4 regions of the uncultured Pigmentiphaga sp. genome follow, and region 4 is predicted to be linked to each of the others. Evidence: predicted binding sites of a transcription regulator. Region 4 holds the regulator's gene; each other region holds the start of a gene.
The links. Region 4 encodes FNR, which switches genes on or off when oxygen is low (the NO sensors DNR and NnrR bind a similar motif). Its sites were predicted from a motif close to TTGATNNNNATCAA; they were not measured.

Region 1 (3,351 bases), on a different contig from region 4:
GCACAGCTTCTCGTAGAGCGGGTACCAGTAACGGTCGCCCAGCGGAGGCGCTTCGCCCGCCCCGTTTTCGTAAGGATCCGGATTCAAGAGGCAGCCGGCAAAGCCGAGCTCCTTGATGCAGCGCTCGAGTTCGGGCAGGACGCGTTCGATCTTCTCGCCTGCGACCTGGGGCAGGCCCGCCACGCCGACGAACGTGTCCGGAAAGAGCTGGGTCTGCCGGTAGATGATGTTGTTGCACTCTTCGGTGTACCAATCGATGATGCGCGCCGGCGACTCCGAGTGCATGGAGTGGAAGGGCCGGGGAGAGACCAGCTGGAGATTGGTGCCGTGATCGCGGATGTAATCCAGGTGCCCCTTGGGCCAGGTTTCGGCTTTGTTGGCAGCGGCACGGATTTCGTCGTCCGTGACTTTGACGCCGCCCCTTCCGTGCGTGCCCCGGGAGGCAAGGAGAGTCGCTTTGTACGCCCAGAGTTCGGCTGGGGCGCTGACGTGGGCATGGCAGTCGATGATCATGGTGTCTCCTTCGTTATTCGCGCATACAGTATGCGTAAATACGAAGGTTGTCAACGCACCTCGAAGGACGCTTTCGCGATCCGTGGCGGGCGGTTCAGCCTTCGCTGCGGAGCAGCTCGTTGGTGTGGCGGCGGACGCGCTCGAGGTGCGGAATGACGGCCTGCCGGACGGCTTCGGGATCGCGCTGCCGCAGGGCTTGCAGGACTTGCCGGTGGTATTTGACGACGCCCCGCGCGGTCTGCTCGTTCGTGCCCTTGACCAGGGCGCGGTACAGGATGGCCGTGACGGCCTGCATCACGGCGGACAGCACGTGGTTGTGCGCCGCATCGACCATCAGCTGGTGGACGTTGAGCGAGGCGCGGGTGAATCGCTCTCCGCCTTTCACCGCCGCCTCTGCGCGGTCGATGGCTGCCTCGATTTCGTCGAGCTCTTCGTTGGTGGCGAGGGTGGCCGCCAGCGGGATGGCGGCGGTTTCCAGCGTGTATTGCGCGACGAAGACCTCGTCGACCGTTACGCCGGCCAGTTGAAACTGCAGCGCCAGCGCCTCGATGGCGGCGCTCGGGTCCGCCGCCTCGGCGATGCGTGCACCGCCGCCCGCGCCGGTGCGGATCTCGATGATGCCGAGGGCCGAAAGCCGGTTCAGCGCTTCGCGTATGGGCAGGCGGCTGACGCCGAATTGCGCTGCCAGTTCATTTTCCGATCCGAGCACCTCGCCGGGCTTGAGCTTGCCGTTGAGCACGGCTTCCTTAATCTGGCGTTCGATGCGTGCGGCAGTCGATTCCGGTTTTTCTGGGGTCCAGGTGGCTTTTCTTGTGCTGGCTTTGGTGGTCATCGAGGTCTGCGAAAAGGAAACCAGGGGGCAGGGGGCGAACGGCGCGCTGCCGCAAGTCCAAGAGCTTAAACGCAATGCCTGCATTGTGCACGAGTGCAGCCATGCCGGCGCGGGCGCGCCAGGCCGGCTGCCGCGTTGCGGTCCCGCCACAGCGCTGCATGCGGGCGATCGCTGCGAGTCGGTCTCTTGATCTAAGGCAAGAGGCAGGGGAGGGACGGGTGCTTCAATGCAATGACGGGATGTCCCGGTTTTGATTGAAGTACCGCTATGAGAAAGATTCTGCTGGCTGTAGCCGCCTTGTGTGTCATGACTTCTGGTCCTGCGATGGCGCAGCACCAGGATGGCAAGTGGCAATTCCGCGCGCGCGCCGTCCACTTGGACAGCGAGAACAAAGGCGTTGCCCCCGGCCTGGACGTCGGCATCAACGACAAGTGGATGCCGGAAGTCGACGTTAGCTATTACTTCACGCCCAACATCGCGGCGGAGTTGGTCCTGACCTACCCGCAAAAACATACGGTGAGGCTGAATGGCGACAAGATCGGCACGTTGAAACACCTCCCGCCCACGCTGCTGCTCCAGTATCACTTCACGGACTTCGGCGCCTTCAAGCCCTACGTCGGCGCCGGGGTGAACTACACGCGCTTTTCCAGCGTGGACCTCGCGATTCCGGGGGCAGCGCTGGATGTCAAGCGCAGCAGCTTTGGCGCCGCCCTGCAAATCGGCTTCGATTATGCGCTGGACAAAAATTGGTCGTTGAACGTCGACGTCAAGAAGGTGTACATCGACACCGACGTGAAGGTGAAAAACGGCGCGTCGCTCGGCAACTTCAAGGTGAATCCTTGGTTGATCGGCATCGGGCTGGGATACCGCTTCTAGGGAAGCGCCCCGCCTGCCCGGGGGCGGGCTGCCAGATGGGCCTGGGCAATAAAAAAACGGGACATGAAGTCCCGTTTTTCATTCCGCAAGAAGTTTCTGGCAGCGCCGGCGCCGGTTCTGAAGGCCGGCGGAAACGCGCAAGCCGGATTACTTCAGCTTGGTTTCCTTGTATTCGACGTGCTTGCGCGCGACCGGATCGAACTTCTTGATCAGCATCTTTTCCGGCGTCGTGCGCTTGTTCTTGGTCGTGGTGTAGAAGTGCCCGGTGCCCGCGGTGGACTCGAGCTTGATCTTTTCACGTATACCCTTGGCCATGGTGTGCTCCTGTGGACCCGGTGGTTAAACGGCTTCGCCGCGGGCGCGCAGGTCCGCCAGCACGGCCTCGATGCCGTTCTTGTCGATGGTGCGCAGCGCGCTCGTGCTCACGCGCAGGCGAACCCAGCGGTTTTCGCTTTCGACCCAGAACTTGCGGTATTGCAGGTTCGGGAGGAAGCGGCGCTTGGTCTTGTTGTTGGCGTGGGAAACGTTGTTGCCCACGATCGGACCTTTACCGGTAACTTGACATACTCGTGCCACGGCGACACCTCTTCTTTCGTGAATTCGGGATGGGATCCGGGGATCGGCAATGCCGGATGGTGCCCCGAACTTGGGCGCGCCCGGCAAGGTGGAGGGCTCGGCTCCCGGTTCGCGCTGTTCTCAAGGCAACCCGGAAACGACCAGAGTGCATGGAGAACGTGCGTGAAAGCCTTGCAGGAAAGCTGCAGGACTCTCGCCGGGGCGCGCGATCTCGCGGCCAGGGGTAGCGCCGTAAAGCTCGTAAGAATAGCACGAAATCGGCTTTCTTTTCAAGGCGTTGTTGCAATGCCCACGCCCGGAAGCCCCGGGCAGCCGTTTCGCCCTTGCGCCATTTTAACCCGGCGCCCTCCACGCGGGCAGTGTCTCCTGCTACGTGGCCTTGAAGCGGGTTTCGGTGCGCGGCGCTGCCAGGCGAGGCTGGCCCAGGGCAGGGACGGGATAGGATTACAGCAGCCCGCGTTCAGCCAGCGAGAGGGTTTGGCGTCCCGCAACAATGATGTGATCGAGCAGCCGTACGTCAACCAGGGCGAGCGCATTGCGCACGTGTTGGGTCA
Region 2 (3,351 bases), on a different contig from region 4:
TGCGACGTGCCCGCTCGTGACCAAGGTGCACGTGGAGGTCGCGAAGATGCGCGCGGCCGGCAAAGAAATCGTGATGATCGGCCACAAGGGGCACCCGGAAGTCGAGGGCACGCTGGGGCAGGCCGACAGCGGCATGTACCTGGTCGAGACGGTCGAAGACGTCGCGGCGCTGCAGGTGGCGGACCCGGACCAGCTCGCCTACGTCACGCAGACCACGCTGTCCGTGGACGACGCCGCGGAGGTTGCCGCGGCGCTCAAGGCGCGTTTTCCGAACATTGCCGAACCCAAGAAGAGCGACATCTGTTATGCCACCCAGAACCGCCAGGACGCCGTCAAGATCATGGCGCCCGAATGCGACCTCGTGCTGGTGGTGGGAAGCGTGAACAGCTCCAACTCCAACCGCCTGCGCGAGGTGGCCGAGCGCAAGGGCGTGCCCGCCTACCTCATCGACGGCGCCGAGGACATCGACCCGGCCTGGCTGACGGGCTGCCGGCGCGTGGGCGTCACCGCGGGTGCGTCCGCCCCCGACGTCCTGGTGCAGCAGGTCATCGCCCGCTTGAAGGAGCTGGGCGCGGTGTCCGTGCGCAAGCTGGCCGGTGCCGAGGAGGGCGTGGCCTTTCCGCTGCCCAAAGGTTTGTCGAGGAACGTCCATCCGTAGCCGAACGGAGCAAGCATGCGTCTCTATAGCTATTTCCGCAGTTCCGCCGCGTATCGCGTCCGCATCGCGCTGGCCCTGAAGAAGCTGGATTACGAATACCAGGCCGTCCACCTGCTCAAGGATGGCGGCCAGCAGAAACGGCCCGAGTTTCGCAAGCTCAGCCCGGATGCCCTCGTGCCGGTACTCGAGGACGGCGGCGCGGTGCTGACGCAGTCGCTCGCCATCATCGAATACCTGGAAGAGACGCACCCCGAGCCCGCGCTGCTGCCGTCGGACCCGATCGGGCGGGCCCGAGTGCGTGCCCTGGCGATGACCGTCGCGTGCGACATCCATCCGCTGAACAACCTGCGCGTGCTGAAGTACCTGAAGCAGCTCGGCATCGAACAGGAAGGGCGCGACCAGTGGTACCGCCATTGGGTCGAGAACGGCCTTACCGCGTTCGAGCGCATGCTCGCCGACTCTCCCCATACCGGGCGCTGCTGCCACGGCGACCAGCCCACGCTGGCGGACATCTGCCTCATCCCGCAGGTCTACAACGCCCGGCGCCTGAAGGCCGACCTGAGCGCCATGCCCACCGTGGTGCGCGTGGCCGACTATTGCGCGGCGCTGCCGGCCTTCGAGGCCGCGCATCCCGACCGGCAGCCTGATGCGGAATGAGAGGCGGCTTCTGCGAGCACGGTTTGAAAGCTTCGAAAAAATTCTGCTAGAATAGCGGGCTAGCTTTGCTTTTGCCGCGATTTGCGCGGAAGGCAAGGCGTGAAGGTTTTGCGCCGGCATAGCTCAGTTGGTAGAGCAGCGCATTCGTAATGCGAAGGTCGTAGGTTCGACTCCTATTGCCGGCACCAGTTGAAAAGGGCAGCCCGTTGGGCTGCCCTTTTTGCGTTGGGGCTTGGCTGCCGGCGCTTGATCTGCATCAACCGCCCAGGAACGCACCATGGCGCAGCGCGCTTCATCCGTGGCAGGATAAAAATAATAAATATTTTCAACTACCCGGAGTGTGTCGGCATGGGACGTGACACCTGCAGCATCCTGCTTGCCAGCGACCTGAGCGCATGTGGCGACCGAGCCCTGGATCGGGCCATCGACATTGCGCGCCGGCGCCGATGTAAGCTGATCGTGCTGCACGTGGTCGAGGAGCCGTCCTTTGCCGAGCGGCTCCGGTCGCCCGAGAGCCGGGATGCCGAGCTGCAGGCCGCGGAACGGCTGTTGCTGGATACCGTGGGCGAGGTCGACGTGCCGATGGAGCTGATCGTCGAGACCGGTCACCCGGTCGAGGTGATCGAGCGCACGGCTCGCTTGCGCCAATGTGACTTGATCGTGACGGGTTCGGGCCGCAATGGCGGGCTGGGCCGGCTGCTGTTGGGTTCCACGGCCGAGCGGTTGGCGCGCACGGCGGCGCTGCCCATCCTGATCGTGAGAAAGCGCCCGCACCGCCCATACCAGCGCGTGCTCGGCGCGACCGATTTTTCCGAAGGGTCGCGCCAGGCCCTGAACGCGGCCCGCGTGTTTTTCCCGGATGCGCAGCTGACGCTGCTCCATGCCTATCCGATGCTCAAGGCCGATCCGGACCCGGCGGAGATCGAGGCCGCGCAGGGGGAGGCGCAGCGCGCCGGAGACGCGTTCGTGTCGCGTCATTTCGCGCGGGGCGGCGCGGCGCCGAAGCTGGTCCTGGAGCGCGGGTTGCCCGAGCGCGTGGTGCCGGATTACGTCGCCCGCCATCCGACGGACCTGCTGGTGGTGGGCACGCACGGCCTGACGGGGCTGCTGCGCACGGCGATGGGCAGCGTGGCCGAACGGCTCATCCAGCTCTCGCCTTGCGACGCCTTGGTCGTCAGGACGGTGCCGGTCGAGCCGCTTGCCTAGCGCCGCGGCGGGAAGGGGGGCGGTATTGCAACTGCGAATAAGTCGCATTTGTGATATCGTAGCGATCTCTCAGTCTCGCCACACGATTCCTTCGAATGAGTGCCACCTTGCATTGGAATGCGCCAGCCTCGACCGGGCTGCGCGTTGGAGCAGGCGCCGCGGTGGTCCTCTTGCACGCTGCGGTGGTCGGCGCGATCTTCGCGGCGCAGCCCGATCAGCACGTGGTCGAGCCGGTCGAAACAATAGAGGTACGGTTCGTCGAAATCGCTCCCCAGGTGCAGGTGGCGACGGCGCCGCCCGCACCCACGCCTCCTGCTCCCGAACCCGAGCCGGCGCCCCGGCCCGTGCCCGAACCGCCCAAGCCCAAACCCAAGCCTAAGCCCAAGCCTGCGAAGCCGGTTCCGAAGCAGGAGATCAAGCAGCCGCCCCCAGAGCCGCTGCCTCCGTCCGAAACCGCGTTGACGACGCAGCCGGCGCCCGAGCCCGAGCCGACTCCGGCCGCAGAGCCGGCGCCCGTGGCGGATCCGGCACCCGCGCCGGTGGCTTCCTCCGAGCCGCCTTCCGGCAAGCCAGAGGCTTCCGACCGCTCGGCGTCGCCGCAGGCGCCGGTTTCCAACGAACCCAAGCTCGTCGGCCGCATCGAGTACCTCGGGCCACCGCCGATGCCGGAGTATCCGCGCGCGTCCCGCCGCCTGGGCGAGGAAGGCAAGGTGCTGGTGCGCCTGCTGATCAATGCGCGCGGCCTGGTGGATCAGGCCACGCTGGAGAAATCCTCGGGCTTTCGCCGGCTGGACGATGCCGCGCTGGAGGCCGCCAAGCGTGGACGTTTC
Region 3 (3,351 bases), on a different contig from region 4:
GTCACTTCGCGCGCGGTGGCTGCATCCAGGTGGGCGGTGGGTTCGTCGGCCAGCCACAGGTCCCGGGCCCGGTCGGCCGCCGCCCGTGCGATGGCTAGGCGCAGGGATTCTCCGCCCGACAGGCCGGCGCCCCCTTCGCCGAGCCTGCGTCCTGCCGCGGCGCCAGCCAATGCCCGGAGATGGGCGGCTCCGAGCGCGGCATCGACCGCGCGCGCATGGATTTCAGGGCGCCCAAGGCTGACGTTGAACCGCACGGTCGCCGCGAAAACGTGCGGGCGCTGCCCGATCCATGCGATGCGCGCGCGCAGCTCTGGGGCGGTGCTTTCGTCCAGCTCCGTCCCGCCCACGGCAATGCGGCCGGACCGGACCGGAACCAGGCCGGCGATCAATGCCAGGAGCGTGGACTTGCCCGAGCCGCTCGGGCCCAGGATGGCCACGTGTTCGCCCGGCATGACCCGCAGATCCAAGGCTTCGAACAGCGGCTGCCCGGCATCGGGATGGTGGAAGCCCACGCCGGCCAATTCGACGCCAGGCGGGGTGCGCAGCGGGGGGCTAAAGGCGGTCGAAGGGGCGGCCGGGCCGCCCACCAGCTTGAGCGGCGCCGCGGCGAGACGGTCCAAGGCGTCGAGTGCGGCACGTCCCGACGCGCGGTCGTGCCAGACCGTCGACAGCTCGCGCAAGGGTTCGAAGAAACTGGGGGCCAGAAGCAGGACGAACAGCCCCTCGCCCAACGTCAGCTTGCCGCTCCAGGCGCCGAATTGCAGTTGCCCCAAGAGATGGAATCCTACATAGACGGCCACCATGGCTACCCCGAGCGCGGAGAACAACTCCAGTACTGCCGAGGAAAGAAACGCGATGCGCAATACCGCCATGGTACGGATTCGCAGCGTTTGGGCAACGCTTTCGAGGCGGTGTGTCGTGGTTTCCACGGCGTCGAGCGCGCGGAGCGTGGCCAGCCCGCGTAGCCGATCGAGCAGGAAGGCGTTGAGCGTTCCCATTTCGGCCAGGTGTTCCTCGCTGGCGCGCTGCGCACGCCAGCCTACCAGCGCCATGAAGAGGGGGATAAGGGGCGCCGCGATGAGCAGGACCAGCCCCGCTGCCCACGAAAACGGCAGGACGCAGGCCAGGATGGCTAGGGGAACGACCGCCACTTTGAGCTGCACGGCTGGGTAGCGGGCCAGATAGGGGAGCGCGGCGTCGGCCTGCTCGGCGATCACGCTGGCGGCCTCGCCGGCGGCCGGCCGCCGTTTATCCAGCGGTGAGCCGCAGGCCAGCGCAGCGATGGCGTCGGCCCGGCGGCGAGTGACCGCATCGCGGGCCACCTTGAAGCTCAGCCGCTGCCCCCAGGTTTCCAGCCCTGTCCGGCACAGCGCCAACGCCAGGAACACCCCTGCGGCGGCGAGGCCGGGCTTGGCGTCACCGGGGTTCGCTGCCATGCGTTGTACCGCGGCGGCCAATACGCCGGCCTGGGCCAGCCATAACAGCGAACCAATTAATTGCAGCCAGTCTCCTGACGTTGGTCGGAGCCGCGCCGCGCGAGAAGGGACGTAATCCGTTGGCATGAGGTGTGTTACCGAGGGTAACTTAACAGTGCTCATGCGAAGAGGCAATGATCTGGATCAAGTGCAGTGCGTGCGGCGCCCAGGGATTGCGCGAAGCGGAGCTCGCGTCGGGGCTGGGGAGCTACGCGTCCGTGGGGGCCGGGGCGCGCGCAAACCCCTCCGGCATGGCGCGAAGCGTTACAAGCGCATTGGTCGCCGGAGCCGTCCGGGGCGTATAGATACGGACATCGGAAGCCGGGCACCGGACTTGCTGGCGCTCGACGCCAGATGTCGTTGTGTCAGGAGCCGATATTGACGAACATACGTCCCTATTCCCTCACCCCCGCGGCTGCAGTGGCCGCCGCGCCCGAGAAAACAGCCGTGCAGCCACGGCGCCACCCCGAGGGCGTTCCCCTTGACAACCGGGCCGCGGAACTCGCCGCGGGCTTGCAAGCCGAGCCGGCGCGCATCGATCCAAAATTCCTTTACGACGCACAAGGCTGCGTGTTGTTCAACGCCATCTGCGAGCTGGAGGAGTACTACCCCACGCGGACCGAGCGCGCCATTTTCGAAGCCCACCGGGCAGCCATCGTGCGTTCCTTGCCTGCCAGCGTGCAATGGGTGGACCTTGGATGCGGCGATTGCGCCAAATCCCGCGATTGGCTCCCCCACGTCGATGCCTGCCGCTATGTGGGCGTGGACATTGCCGCCGATTGGGTACGCCGCGAGGTGGCCGCACTGGGCCGTCACTTTCCCCAGATGCCGTGCGAGGCGATGGAGGCGGATTTTTCCGGGGAATTCGACCTGCACGGTGCGCTGGTCGACCTGCATGAGCATCCCCCCGTCTTTTTCTATCCAGGCTCGTCCATCGGCAACTTCTCGCCCGGTCGCGCCGTGGCATTCATGGCGGCCATCGGCCGCGAAGCTGGCGCCCGGGGGTGCCTGCTGATCAGCGCCGACCTGCGCAAGGATCGCCAGACGATGGAGCGGGCCTATGCGGACGACTTGGGCGTGACCGCAGCCTTCAACCGGAATGTGCTGCGGGTGTGCAACCGCGTGCTGGGCACCGACTTCCAACCGGCGGATTTCGCGCACGAGGCGATCTTCGATGCCGAGCGTGGGCGGATAGAGATGCGGCTGCGGGCCCGAAAGCGCGTCCGGGTCCGGTGGGGCGCCATGGGCCGCACGTTCCAGCCCGGCGATGCGATCGTCACCGAGCATTCCTACAAATACACGCCCGAACAGTTTGACGGCATGCTGGCCGAAGCCGGATTCTCCGTGCGCAGCATGTGGACCGATCCGCGCGCCTGGTTCGGCGTATTCCTGGCACAGCGATGAACGCGCGCGACGCAACGAATTGGCAGGCCCTGCTGGCGCGCCGCTTCGTCGCCGTGCGCGATGCGACCCTCGCCATGCTGCACGGGTTGTCGGCGGAAGACTGCATGCTGCAATCCATGGCGGAGGCCAGCCCGGTCAAATGGCACCTTGGCCACGTTGCATGGTTCTTCGAGACTTTTGTGCTCGAACCCAGGCTGCCCGGGCACGAACCGTTCGATCCGGCCTTTCGGGAGCTGTTCAATTCCTATTACGTGGGCGTTGGCGCACGCCATCCGCGCGGCGAGCGGGGATTGTTGTCCCGCCCGTCGCTCGAGCGGGTGCTTGCCTATCAGCGATCGGTGTCGGAGCGCCTGCTGGCATGGATGGGCGAAGAGGCCCTGCCGGCCGAGGCGCTCGACCTGATCGAGCTCGGCCTGCAACATGAACAGCAGCACCAGGAGCTGATCGCCACGGACCTCAAGCACCACCTTTG
Region 4 (3,351 bases):
TCGGCTAGAATGAGCTGCAAATTATTTACTAATTTGCACAAATGACTGTGCCCCCCGCCCGGCGAACCGCCGCGGCGCCCCGCGCGCCGGGGGGCACCCGTTTGCTCCCATGGACCGCTTCAAGCAGATCGAATCCTTCGTCTCGGCCGTCGCGAGAGGCAGCCTCTCCGCGGCCGCCCGCAGCGAAGGCGTCGCGCCAGCGGTCATTGGGCGGCGCATCGACGCGCTCGAAGCCCGTCTCGGGGTAAAGCTGCTGATACGCACCACGCGCAAGATCTCCTTGAGCCCGGAAGGCGCAGAGTTCTACGAGGAGTGCCAGCAAATCCTGCAGGCCCTGGAAAACGCAGAGAACGGCGTCGCCGCGGGCGGTGCCTCCCCCAAGGGGCATCTGCGCGTCACGGCCCCGGCCGGATTCGGGCGGCGCCACGTCGCCCCGCTCCTGCCCCAACTGCTGGAAGCGCATCCGGGCATCCGAGTGACGCTGGACCTGAACGACCGGCTGGCCGACCTGGTAAACGAAGGCTACGACTGTGCCATCCGCATCGGCGATCTAGCCGACTCCAGCCTGGTCAGCGTGCGCCTGGCGGACAACCGCCGCATGGTGGTGGCCGCGCCCGCATACCTGCGGCGCCATGGCACGCCCCGGCATCCGTCGGACCTGGCCAGGCACAACTGCCTGTCGCTGGGAGCCAGCGGCAGCCAGACACGCGGCTGGCTGTTCACGATCGACGGGAAGGTGACGCCGCAACGGGTCTATGGCACGCTAGAATGCACCGACGGCGCCGTTCTTCACGCCTGGACGCTGGCAGGCCTGGGTTTGGCGTGGCGTTCGCTCTGGGAAGTCGCGGACGATCTAAAGCAAGGCCGCCTCGTCACCGTGCTCGACGATTTCGCTGCCCCGCCCAACGGCATTTATGCCGTCTATCCACAACGAAAACACCTGCCGCTGCGCGTACGGGTCTTCATCGACATGCTGCGGCAGCAATACGCCGAACGCCTCCCCGGGGCCTAGCCCGCTTATAAAGATTCCTCCCATGAACAAGCGCATCCCCCTCACCGCCGACGCTGTCCGTTGTTCGACCTGCGGACTGGGTCAATTCTGCCTGCCCATCGGCATGGAGCCCGAAGATGCGAGCCGGATGGACGAGCTCGTACAGGAACGCATCCGGATCCCGAAGGGGCAAGCGCTTTTCCACACCGGCGACACCTTGGACGCCGTCTACGGCATCCGCTTCGGCACGTTGAAAACCTTCCTGGAACGCGCCGACGGACGCCAGCAAATCACGGGCTTTCACCTCGCCGGCGAAATCGTCGGCTTGGACGGATTGGCGGGCGCGCGGCACGCCTCCACCTCCGTTGCCCTGGAAGATAGCGAAGTCTGCGTCATACCGGTGCGCGACCTGTCGTCCGTCGCCCATCGCCTGCCTTCGTTGCAACGCCAGCTCATCCGGTTGATGAGCCGCGAAATCGAGTGCGACCAACAGATGCTGCTGTCGCTGGGCGCCATGCGGGCGGAGGAACGCCTGGCCCTGTTCCTGCTCAACCTGTCGGAGCGCCTGGCTGCCCGCGGCTACTCATCCTCGGTGTTCGTGCTGAGGATGAGCCGGCAGGAAATCGGCAACTTCCTCGGCCTGACGCTGGAAACCGTCAGCCGCCTGTTTTCCCGCTTCACCAAGGCGGAGCTGCTGCGCATCAGGCGCAAGGAGATCGAGATCGTCGACATGGAGGGTCTGCGCCGCGTCGCTGGCCTTCCCTGCTAAACGCCGTGCCCGTCTCACCCTTCCGGAGGCTCCGCCCGGGCGGCGGTGGTACATCCTTTGCTTGAGCAGGGTCGTCTTCTCTCAGGGATTGCCATGTCAGCCTGGATTCGCCGTATCTCCCCCGCTCTCGCAACCCAAGCCTCGGGGCCGCTCGCCAACGTCCGCGTGGCCGTCAAGGACAATATCGACGTGGCCGGGGTACCCACCACCTGTGCCTGCCCGGACTTCGCCTATACGCCCGCGACGAGCGCCGTCGTGGTGCAAAAACTGCTCGATGCCGGTGCATCCATCGTCGGCAAGACGAACCTCGACCAATTCGCGTGCGGACTCAACGGCACGCGCTCCCCTTTTGGGGCGGTTCCCAACGCCTTGCGCCCAGAATACGTCAGCGGCGGCTCGAGCAGCGGCTCGGCGTGGGCCGTGGCCACCGGCGAGGCCGACGTGGCACTAGGCACGGACACCGCCGGTTCGGGTCGGGTTCCGGCCGGCTTCAACAATATCGTGGGCCTGAAGCCCTCCATCGGCTTGCTCAGCGCCAAAGGGGTGTTTCCCGCCTCGCGCAGCTTCGACACCGTCAGCATCTTTGCCCGCACCGTGGCCGAGGCCGTAGACGTGCTCAACGTACTGGCCGACACCGGTGCGGTCACGCCAGACCTGCGCGCGATGCCGGAGAATTTCTGCTTCGGCGTGCCGATGCGTCCCGAGTTCGCCGGGGACGTGTTGGCTGCCGAGGCCTACGAGGCGGCTTGCCGCCGGCTCGAGTCGCTGGGCGGCACCGCCGTGCCCATCGATGATGCGCCGCTTGCCGAAGTCGCCTCCTGGCTGTACGAAAGCGCGCTGGTGGCTGAGCGGTATGAAGCGATCCGCGACTTTTTCGATGCCCGCCCCGAGGCCGTCATCGAACCCGTGCGCACCATCATAGGCGGCGGCCGAAAGTACAGTGCGGCCGACGTCCTGGCCATGCAAGTCCGGCTGGACGAAGCACGCGAGCGGCTGGCGGCGACCTGGCGCGACATCGACGTGCTCGCCGTCCCGACTGCTCCCACGCTGCCCACGATCGCCGCCATGCTGGCCGATCCCGTGGACCTGAACCGGACGCTCGGCCGCTACACCAATTTCGTCAACCTGCTGCGCTGGGCGGCACTCGCCGTGCCGGCCGCGATGCGCCCCGACGGCCTGCCGTTCGGCATCACGCTGATCGGACCGTCCGGATCCGACTGGCGCCTGGCGCAGCTTGGCCAGCGCTTCCATCACGCGACGGGCCTGCCCCAGGGGGCGCTGGGAACGCCCCTGCCTGCGCCGCGAGAGATCGCTCCCCCCCTGAAAGACGCCCTGCCCATCGCAGTGGTCGGCGCCCACCTGAGCGGCATGCCCCTGAACTGGCAGTTGACCGAGCTCGGGGCGCGCAAGCTGTGCGAAACTCGTACCGCCCCCGAGTACCGCCTGTATGCGTTGCCTGGCACCACGCCCCCCAAGCCGGGCCTGGTGCGCGTCGGCCCGGGCGGTGCGGCGATCGTGGTCGAAGTCTGGAACCTTCCGCTACATCACGTGGGCGCCTTTCTGAAACAGGTTGCCTCGCCACTGGGCATAG

Region 1: Q0319_RS16185 (OmpW family protein) is a predicted target of FNR. The motif match lies at 1,532-1,545, and genes of this name have one in related genera.
Region 2: Q0319_RS16225 (universal stress protein) is a predicted target of FNR. The motif match lies at 1,562-1,575, and genes of this name have one in related genera.
Region 3: cydD (thiol reductant ABC exporter subunit CydD) is a predicted target of FNR. The motif match lies at 1,610-1,623, and genes of this name have one in related genera.

The regions. Positions count from the first base shown of each region.
Region 1 is NZ_CALFCW010000069.1:17,927-21,277, forward strand. Features, by position in the region: gene Q0319_RS16175 (amidohydrolase family protein) at 1-513, opposite strand, end outside; gene Q0319_RS16180 (FadR/GntR family transcriptional regulator) at 608-1,345, opposite strand; gene Q0319_RS16185 (OmpW family protein) at 1,613-2,221, shown strand; gene rpmG (50S ribosomal protein L33) at 2,369-2,536, opposite strand; gene rpmB (50S ribosomal protein L28) at 2,561-2,797, opposite strand; gene radC (DNA repair protein RadC) at 3,242-3,351, opposite strand, start outside.
Region 2 is NZ_CALFCW010000069.1:22,703-26,053, forward strand. Features, by position in the region: gene ispH (4-hydroxy-3-methylbut-2-enyl diphosphate reductase) at 1-658, shown strand, start outside; gene maiA (maleylacetoacetate isomerase) at 674-1,315, shown strand; tRNA gene Q0319_RS16220 (tRNA-Thr) at 1,428-1,503, shown strand; gene Q0319_RS16225 (universal stress protein) at 1,664-2,521, shown strand; gene Q0319_RS16230 (energy transducer TonB) at 2,617-3,351, shown strand, end outside.
Region 3 is NZ_CALFCW010000069.1:113,194-116,544, forward strand. Features, by position in the region: gene cydD (thiol reductant ABC exporter subunit CydD) at 1-1,598, opposite strand, end outside; gene egtD (L-histidine N(alpha)-methyltransferase) at 1,854-2,879, shown strand; gene egtB (ergothioneine biosynthesis protein EgtB) at 2,876-3,351, shown strand, end outside.
Region 4 is NZ_CALFCW010000021.1:49,280-52,630, reverse strand. Features, by position in the region: gene Q0319_RS05060 (LysR family transcriptional regulator) at 110-1,012, shown strand; gene fnr (fumarate/nitrate reduction transcriptional regulator Fnr) at 1,035-1,760, shown strand; gene atzF (allophanate hydrolase) at 1,854-3,351, shown strand, end outside.